4 regions of the Arthrobacter sp. NPDC057259 genome follow, and region 1 is predicted to be linked to each of the others. Evidence: riboswitches for the same ligand, from Rfam matches in the RefSeq annotation. Region 1 holds a riboswitch; each other region holds the start of a gene.

Region 1 (2,190 bases):
CCGCGCCAGGACGTCCTGGACATCGAGGGAATCTCGGACGTGGCCCACCAGGCAGGGGTGCCGCTGATCGTGGACAACACCCTCGCCACGCCGTACCTGATCCGTCCGCTGGAGTGGGGCGCGGACATCGTGGTGCACTCGGCCACGAAGTACCTGGGCGGCCACGGCTCGGCGATCGCCGGTGTGATCGTGGACTCCGGAAAGTTCGACTTCGGCGCGGACCCGGAGCGGTACCCCGGCTTCAACACCCCCGACCCCAGCTACAACGGCCTGGTCTACGCCCGGGACCTGGGCGCGGACGGCGCACTGGGGGCCAACCTCTCCTACATCCTCAAGGCCCGGGTCCAGCTGCTGCGCGACCTCGGCTCCGCCGTCGCGCCCTTCAACGCCTTCCTGATCGCCCAGGGCATCGAGACGCTGAGCCTGCGGGTGGAGCGGCACGTCGCCAACGCCACCCGGGTGGCCGAATGGCTGGAGGGCCGGGAGGACGTCGAATCGGTCGCCTACGCGGGGCTGCCCTCGAGCCCCTGGTACGAGCGCGGCCGGAAATACGGTCCGCGCGGCACGGGCGCCGTCGTCTCCTTCGTCATCGCCGGGGGAGTGGAGGCCGGCAAACGCTTCGTCGACGCCCTGGAGCTGCACTCGCACGTGGCGAACATCGGCGACGTGCGCTCGCTGGTGATCCACCCGGCGTCGACCACGCACAGCCAGCTCAGCCCGGAGCAGCAGGCGGTGGCGGGCGTCCACCCGGGCCTGGTCCGGCTCTCGGTGGGCCTGGAGCACATCGACGACATCCTGGCGGACCTCGACGCCGGCTTCCGCGCCGCGAAGGCCGGCTAGGCCCGGGACCCCCGCCGGATTTCCCCACCTTTGCGGGCCCGACGGCGGCCGGCGCGGCGTGTCCGCGGCGACCCGCCGGCCTTGGCCTTCAAAGGTGGGGGAAACGGCGCGGCCGGGCGGGCGGCTGTCACATGGAAGTCACAATCTTCGCCAGGACGCCGCCCTGTTTCGTACACTCGGTGCAGGTCATGAGTGCCAGCGACAGCCCCGGCTTGCTGGCCGGCAACCCTCCTTTTGCGGCGGGGTGCCCCGGGTGAAGACCTGGCCTGCCGGTCAACTGACGGCAGGCAAGCGCGAAGTGAGGTCTTTTAACATGACGATTGCCGTCACCCGAACGGGTGTACCCGCCACCAGTCCCGCAGCAGGAAACGCCGCCGCCCCCGAAGGCACCGTGCGGTACCTGTCCGTCGGCGCCCTGGAACTCGAATCCGGCGCCGTCCTGCCGGAGGTGGTGCTCGCCTACGAGACCTGGGGCACCCTGAACGCGGACGCCTCCAACGCCGTCCTGATCGAGCACGCCCTGACCGGGGACACCCACGTCACCCGCGGCGCCGGCGGGGAGCCCGGCTGGTGGGAACAGCTCGCCGGCCCCGGCGCGCCCGTGGACACGGACCGGTACTTCGTGGTGTCCATCAACATCCTCGGCGGCTGCTACGGCTCCACCGGCCCGTCCACGCCGGCGCCCGACGGCCGGCCCTGGGGATCCCGCTTCCCCCTCGTCACCCTGCGCGACAGCACCGCCGCCGAGGCCCGGCTGGCCGACGCGCTGGGCATCCACCGATGGCACGCCGTGCTCGGCGGCTCCCTCGGCGGCGCCCGGGCCCTGGAGTGGGCCGTCAGCTACCCGGAACGCGTGCGCCGCTGCGCCGTGATCGCCGTCGGCGCCTACAGCACCGCCGAACAGATCGCCTTCGCCCAGGCCCAGACCCTCGCGATCCGGCAGGACCCGCGCTTCAATGGCGGCGACTACTACGGCGGCCCCGAGCCGCATGACGGCCTGGCGTTGGCCCGGCGGATCGCCCACATCACCTACCGCTCGGCCGCCGAACTGGAGGGCCGCTTCGGCCGGACCGGCCAGGACGGCGAGACACCGCTCGCGCCCGGGCCGCTGTCCGGCCGCGGCCGCTACCAGGTGGAGAGCTACCTGGACCACCAGGGCAACAAACTGGTGCAGCGCTTCGACGCCAACAGCTACATCGCGATCACCGAGGCGCTGATGAGCCACGACGTCGCCCGTGGCCGCGGAAGCCTTCGGCAGGCGCTCGCCGGGGCCACCGCCGAGTTCTTCATCGCCGCCGTGGACTCGGACCGGCTGTACTTTCCCGAACAGTCCCGGGAGCTCGCGGCGGC
Region 2 (2,190 bases), on a different contig from region 1:
TAGTCAGTCCGGACCCTTCCCTCGGCGTGCGTCCTCGTTATCGGCGGGCTCCGGGGTGGAGGTCCGTCGACCAGGGTTGCTGCGGCGTCATCGATCCAGGTCTCTCGGCCGCTCGGGATGGTCACTGTCTACTAAAACCGAACGGCGGATTTTCGCCAAATGGGCGCGTAATATTCGGAAACCTGCGGACGGGAGGCGCCTGGTTCGATCAGAAATTCGGCACAGCGCCCGGGGTGGGTTTGCCTACTGCGGTGGTGCTGCCGGCGGACGTAGGCTGGCCGCATGAGCCACGTGAACGATCCCGCCGTCGTCGAACGCCTCCTGCGCACCAAGGGCCGGTGGGCCATCGTGGGCCTGAGCACCAACCAATGGCGTGCTGCCTACGACACGTCGCTGTTCATCCGCGACCGCCTGGGCATGGACATCATCCCGGTCAACCTGCCCGGCGACGACGTGCACGGAGAGGCCGGCTACCGCTCGCTGGCGGAAATCCCGGCGGAGAAGCGGCCCATCGACGTCGTGGATTGCTTCGTGAACTCCGGACGCGTCGGCGACGTGGTGGACCAGGCGATTGCCGCCGGCGCCGGCGCCGTCTGGCTGCAGCTGGGCGTCATCGACGAGGCCGCGGCCGAACGCGCCAAGGCCGCCGGGCTGGACGTCGTCATGAACGCCTGCCCGGCCAGGGAAGCGCCGCTCCTGGGCCTTTAACCGGGACTGACGGGAGCTTTACGGCGTGTGACGCGCCGCTTTCACCTCGGCCGGGCGTGTGCCAGATTCGTGGGGTAACCATCCCGAGCGGCTGAGAGACCTGGCTCCGTGACGCCGCAGCAACCCCCTCGATGAGGACGGTGCTACCGCCAGGACCGATGGAGAACCACTGTTCCACGGACCCGAGAGGCCGCGCTTTGCGCTGCCCCGGCGCCGGGGGATGAGGCTTTCCTCGGGCGAGCCCCGGAGGAATCATGAACACCACAACGACGGCAGCGCCGGCCCGGATCGCGGGCGGTCCGCTGTGATCGAGATCCAGAATGTCAGCACCTCGTTCCGGTCGAAGGATGGCCGGTTCACCGCCGTCGACGACGTCACCCTCACCGTGGAGCGCGGCCGGATCCAAGGCATCATCGGGTTCTCCGGCGCCGGCAAATCCACGCTGCTGCGCAACATCAACCTGCTCGAACGCCCCACCTCGGGCCGGGTCCTGGTCGACGGCGTGGACCTGACCGCCCTGAGCGAGCCGGAACTGCGCAGCAGCCGGCACGGAATCGGCATGATCTTCCAGCACTTCAACCTGCTCAACAACCTCACCGCGCAGGAGAACGTGGAGCTCTCACTGAAGTTCGCCGGGGTGGGGAAGGCCGAACGCCGGCGCCGGGCGGCCGACGCCCTGGCCATCGTGGACCTCGCGGACAAGGCCGCCAGCTACCCCGCGAAGCTCTCCGGCGGCCAGAAGCAGCGGGTGGCCATCGCCCGGGCGCTGGCCACGGAGCCGAAGGTCCTGCTCTGCGACGAACCGACGTCGGCCGTGGACCCCCGGACCACCGCCTCCGTGCTGCAGTACCTCGCGGACGTCAACGCCGAATTCGGCATCACGATCGTGGTGGTCACGCACGAAATGAACGTCATCAAGGCCATCGCGGACAACGTCGCGGTCATGGAGGACGGCCGGATCGTCGAGCAATTCGACCTGGCCGAGCTCGAACGCCCCGGCTTCCACCCCGCCACCTCGATCGGGCGGTACCTGGTCTCCGACGCCATCGAGCTGAACCGGCCCCACCGGGCAGCCGCCCCGGCCGGCCCCGCCCCGAAAGGCCTGATCCATGCTTGAGCGCATCCTATCGGTCCTGCCCGAAATCGGCGCCGCCATGGGCCAGACCCTGGCCATGCTGCTGGTCGCGATCCCGCTGGCCGTCCTGATCGGCACGCCGCTGGGCGTCTGGCTCTACACGATCGGCCCCGGCGGGCTGCGGCACCGGCCCCGGCTCCACCGGGTCCTGGACGGCCTGGTCAACCTGGTCCGGTCCTTCCCGTTCCTGATCCTGCTGATCGCCATCATCCCGGTGACCCGCTTCATCGTGGGCACCACCATCGGCACGGCCGCGGTGATCGTCCCGCTGACCATCAACGCCATCCCGTACTTCGCCCGCTTCGTGGAACAGAACCTCAGCCAGCTCGGCAGCGGCGTGGTGGAGG
Region 3 (2,190 bases), on a different contig from region 1:
AGTTGCCGGACCGGGCCCTCGATGAACTCCTTGCTGCCCAGGATCGCGCCGCCCAGCACCCGGCCCTGGCCGTCAATGTGCTTTGTGCCGGAGTAGACCACCACGTCCGCGCCGAAGTCCGTGCAGCGCTGCAGCAGCGGGGTGGCGAAGACGTTGTCCACCACCACGGTGGCGCCGGCGGCGTGCGCCAGCCCGCTCACGGCGGCGATGTCCACGATCTCCTGCATCGGGTTCGACGGCGACTCGAAAAACACGGCCGTGGCCGGCGTCGAGAGCGCGTCACGCCACTGGTCGAGGTCCGGGCCGTCGACGAAGACGGTCTCCACGCCCCAGCGCGGCAGGATCTCGTTCAGGATCACGAAGCAGGACCCGAACAGGGACCGGGCGGCGACCACCCGGTCACCGGCCCCAAGCAGCGCGCCGAGAGCGGTGAACACCGCGGACATGCCCGACGCCGTCGCGAAGCACGCCTCGGTGCCCTCGAGCAGGCGGAGCCGCTCCTGGAAGGTGGCCACCGAGGGGTTACCGTAGCGGGAGTAAACGAACCGCTCGTCCTCGCCGGTGAAGGCCCGCTCCGCGGCGGCGGCGGATTCGTAGACGAAGCCGGAGTTGAGGAAGATCGGCTCGGTGGTTTCCTGGAAGCCGGTCCGGTCCAGGCCGCCACGGACGGCCTGGGTGTCCGGGCTCCAGTCCGCGGCCTCGGGATTGAAACTCATGCGGTGCGGGTCCCGTCGGTCGGCAGGCCCACGTTTTTCCAGCCGTTGACGCGGCGGACGCCGGCCTCATCCGGCTGGCCCTCAAAGCCGTCCAGCACGTTGTAGACGGTGAACCCCGCCGCCGTCGCAGCCCCTGCCGCCGCGACGGAGCGGGCCCCGGACCGGCAGAGGAAGAGCAGCTCGGCGTCGGCCGGGACGCGCTGCCGGAGCTCGTCCAGGAAGTCCTCGTTCGGCACGCCGCCGGCCCGGGTCCACTCGATGAACACCGGCTCCGCGGCCGCCCCGCCGGTCGCCGGGATCCCGATCTGGGCCCACTCGGCCCGGGTGCGGACGTCCACCAGCACCGCGCCGGACTGCAGCCGTTCCCAGGCCGCCTGCGGGGTCAGGTCCCCGGCGTAGCTCATGCCCCCGCCTGCCCTTCGGATTCCAGACCGTCGAACTCCAGGGCGTCGACGGCGCGGGCCACCGCGGCGTCCGCCTCCGCGACGGCGGCCGGCAGCACCAGTGCCTGCGCCACGATCACCGATGTGCCATTGAAGGTTGCGGCCGGGCTGCCGTGCAGCACATACCCCTCGGCAAGGGCGGCCGAGATCCGCTCGCAGAAGCTGCGGTCGTCTGGGCCGGTCAGCAGCCGGTAGGCCAGCCGCTCCGCGGGCGCTGCGGCCTGCGCGGGAGGGTTGGCCGGGGTGCCGGCTCCGGGGGTGGGGACTGGGGGCGGGGTCGCGTCGGACACGACAAACTCCTTACGTTCACGCTTGCAGCTCGAATGGTCGATTGCCGAGTAGTCACCTGAGGCACCCCGCCGCAAAAGGAGGGTTGCCGACCGGCCAGTCAGGGCTTGGCACCGGTTCTCATTACTCTGCAAAAAACCTAACACCCCGGGGCCCGCGCCCGCGCGTCGGCCCCGTCATGTTCGGTCACGGGAGGCCGTCCGCCGTAGGCCGACCGAGTATCGCGCCCGTCGTGATCGAGTACAAAAAGCCGGTTCCGTCCGCGGTGGCCGAATGCTTTTCGGGTATTGCCTACTCGGGTTTTCCGATAGGGGCGTCACGTTTACTGAAGTGGCAGTCCAAGGTCTCAGCTGGGTCTCCACATACCGCATACGCCTTTTCAGCACCCGCTGCGCGGCCGCTTCCGGCCGTTTGCGCAGTGCCGCTGGCGCATGGGTTTTGACGTCTCCGCCGGGATACCGCGGACCGGTTCTTTGACAAGCAATCCTTCCCTCCAGAACCCGGCAGCCTCTGCCGGGCGGGTTGCAGATCCATCATTTTGTCCGGCGCAGCACTGGGGGCGGCCGGCACCTCGAAGAAGAACTGGAAAGATTCATGGTCTCGATTTACGTCTTGATAATCGTCTTGCTGATTGCGCTGCTGGTCGCAGCGGCGGTGGGGAAATCCTGGTTCCACCGCCGCCTGCGCCGTCCCGAACTTCTGCGCCGGATTTCCCTCGCCACCGGCGCGGTGCTGCTGCTGGC
Region 4 (2,190 bases), on a different contig from region 1:
GACGCCGGTCACCGACGCCGACAAGGCCGCCGAGGAGGCCATCCGCGGCCAGCTCTCCCGCTCCCGCCCCCGCGACGCCGTCCTGGGCGAGGAATTCGGCAGCTCGGGCCACGGCTCCCGCCGCTGGATCATCGACCCGATCGACGGCACCAAGAACTTCGTGCGCGGCGTCCCCGTCTGGGCCACCCTCATCGCCCTGGTAGACGAGGGCGAGCCGGTGGTCGGCGTCGTTAGTGCCCCTGCCCTCGGCAAGCGCTGGTGGGCCGCCAAGGGCGCCGGCGCCTACACGGGCCGTTCGCTGGCCGCCGCAACCCGGCTGCGGGTCTCCAACGTCTCAGACCTCTCCGACGCCTCCCTCTCCTACTCCAGCCTGGGCGGCTGGAAGCAGCGCGGCAACCTCGACGAATTCCTGGGCCTGACCGAGGAAGTCTGGCGCACCCGCGCCTACGGCGACTTCTGGTCCTACTGCCTGGTGGCCGAGGGCGCCGTCGACATCGCCTGCGAGCCGGAACTGAACCTTTACGACATGGCCGCCCTGGTCCCGATCGTCACCGAGGCCGGCGGCCGGTTCACCTCCCTCGAGGGTGAGGACGGCCCGTTCGGCGGCAACGCCCTGGCCACGAACTCGATCCTGCACTCCGAGGTTCTTAAGCGGCTCAATCCGAACCTCGACGACCTGCTCTAAAACCGCGCCTTCCCTAAGGGCCGGTTCCGCGTAACACAGCGCTTCACATTGCCGCGCCCCTTTCCGGGGCGCGGCAATGTGTCCTAGGCTCGAACCAGGTCACGAGTGCCAGCGCTAAACCCCGGTTTGCTGGCCGGCAACCCTCCTTTCGCGGCGGGGTGCCCCGGGTGACGACCTGGCCGGTCCGGAGCGGACCCGGCAAGCGCGGATCCCCTGCACGCGGGGTCCTTTCTCGAGCGAGGTCCCATGTCGACTGCCATTTTTTCGTCCCCAGCATCCATCTCCACGGCTGTATCCGCCGCGCGCGCCCCGCTGGCCGCCGTGACCGGCGCCGAGATCCAGGCGCCGCTGATCCAGGGCGGCCAGGTCCGCTACGCCAATCTGGACTACGGCGCCTCGGCCCCTGCCCTGTCTGTGGTCTCCGCGTACCTCAACGAGATCCTGCCCTACTACGCCAGCGTCCACCGCGGCGCCGGCTACGCCTCCCAGCTGAGCACCTCGGTCTACGAGAACGCGCGGACCATTGTGCGGGACTTCGTCGGCGGCCGGGCCGACGACGCGGTCATCTTCACCCGGAACACCACCGATTCGCTGAACCTCCTGGCCGGGTGCCTGCCCACCGCCGGCGGCCGGCACCTGGGCGAGGTCCTGTACCTGGACATCGAACACCACGCGAACCTGCTGCCGTGGCAGGGGGTTCCGCACCGCAGCGTCGTCGCCGCGCCTACCCTCGCCGGGACGCTGGCGCGGCTCCGGGCCGAGCTGGCAACCGGCGGCATCAGCCTCCTCGCGGTCACGGGCGCGTCGAATGTCACCGGCGAGATCCTGCCCGTCCGCGAGCTCGCGGCGCTGGCGCACGAGCACGGGGCCCGGATCGTCGTCGACGCCGCGCAGCTGGCCCCGCACCGCCGCATCGACGTCGCGGCCGACGGCATCGACTACGTCGCCTTCTCGGGGCACAAGCTCTACGCACCCTTCGGCGCGGGTGTCCTGGTCGGGCGGCCGGACTGGCTCGACGCCGGGACGCCGCACCTGGCCGGCGGCGGCGCCGTCCGCGACGCCCGGCTGGACGCCGTCAGCTGGACCACCGGACCTGCCCGGCACGAGGGCGGCTCCCCCAACGTCCTCGGCGCGGCCGCCCTGGCCCGCGCCACCCAGGCGGTCGCGGCCCTGGACGAAGCATCCTGGCACGGCCACGAGGATGCCATCCGGTCCTTCCTGGCCGACGGCCTGCGGGAGATCGACGGCGTGAGCGTGCACCACATCTTCGAGGAGACCGACCACGGGGAGGGCCACGGCACCATCGGCGTCGTGAACTTCTCGGTCGCGGGGTACGACGCCGGTCTCGTCGCCGCGTACCTGTCCGCAGAGCACGGGATCGGTGTGCGGGACGGCAGGTTCTGCGCGCATCCGCTGCTCAAGCGGCTGGGCCTGCCCGCCGGGTCGCTGCGGGCCAGCTTCGGCCTGGGCTCCCGGCTCGAGGACGCCGAGCGGCTGCTGGCCGC

Evidence for each region. A riboswitch is a leader RNA that binds a small molecule or an ion and turns the genes downstream of it on or off. The one in region 1 is predicted to bind S-adenosylmethionine.
Region 2: another riboswitch for S-adenosylmethionine. It lies ahead of ACFUCU_RS11375 (methionine ABC transporter ATP-binding protein); the one in region 1 lies ahead of ACFUCU_RS09780 (homoserine O-acetyltransferase).
Region 3: another riboswitch for S-adenosylmethionine. It lies ahead of ACFUCU_RS06145 (DUF1737 domain-containing protein); the one in region 1 lies ahead of ACFUCU_RS09780 (homoserine O-acetyltransferase).
Region 4: another riboswitch for S-adenosylmethionine. It lies ahead of ACFUCU_RS00180 (aminotransferase class V-fold PLP-dependent enzyme); the one in region 1 lies ahead of ACFUCU_RS09780 (homoserine O-acetyltransferase).

Annotation. Positions count from the first base shown of each region.
Region 1 covers NZ_JBHUYA010000005.1:98,670-100,859, reverse strand. Annotated here, with positions in the region: gene ACFUCU_RS09785 (bifunctional o-acetylhomoserine/o-acetylserine sulfhydrylase) at 1-840, shown strand, start outside; SAM riboswitch class IV at 1,025-1,140, shown strand; gene ACFUCU_RS09780 (homoserine O-acetyltransferase) at 1,154-2,190, shown strand, end outside.
Region 2 covers NZ_JBHUYA010000006.1:113,360-115,549, forward strand. Annotated here, with positions in the region: gene ACFUCU_RS11370 (CoA-binding protein) at 283-708, shown strand; SAM riboswitch class I at 784-873, shown strand; gene ACFUCU_RS11375 (methionine ABC transporter ATP-binding protein) at 1,013-1,825, shown strand; gene ACFUCU_RS11380 (methionine ABC transporter permease) at 1,818-2,190, shown strand, end outside.
Region 3 covers NZ_JBHUYA010000003.1:56,927-59,116, forward strand. Annotated here, with positions in the region: gene ACFUCU_RS06135 (O-succinylhomoserine sulfhydrylase) at 1-716, opposite strand, end outside; gene ACFUCU_RS06140 (rhodanese-like domain-containing protein) at 713-1,120, opposite strand; gene ACFUCU_RS06145 (DUF1737 domain-containing protein) at 1,117-1,359, opposite strand; SAM riboswitch class IV at 1,463-1,575, opposite strand; gene ACFUCU_RS06150 (PIG-L deacetylase family protein) at 2,042-2,190, shown strand, end outside.
Region 4 covers NZ_JBHUYA010000001.1:41,826-44,015, reverse strand. Annotated here, with positions in the region: gene hisN (histidinol-phosphatase) at 1-685, shown strand, start outside; SAM riboswitch class IV at 783-896, shown strand; gene ACFUCU_RS00180 (aminotransferase class V-fold PLP-dependent enzyme) at 932-2,190, shown strand, end outside.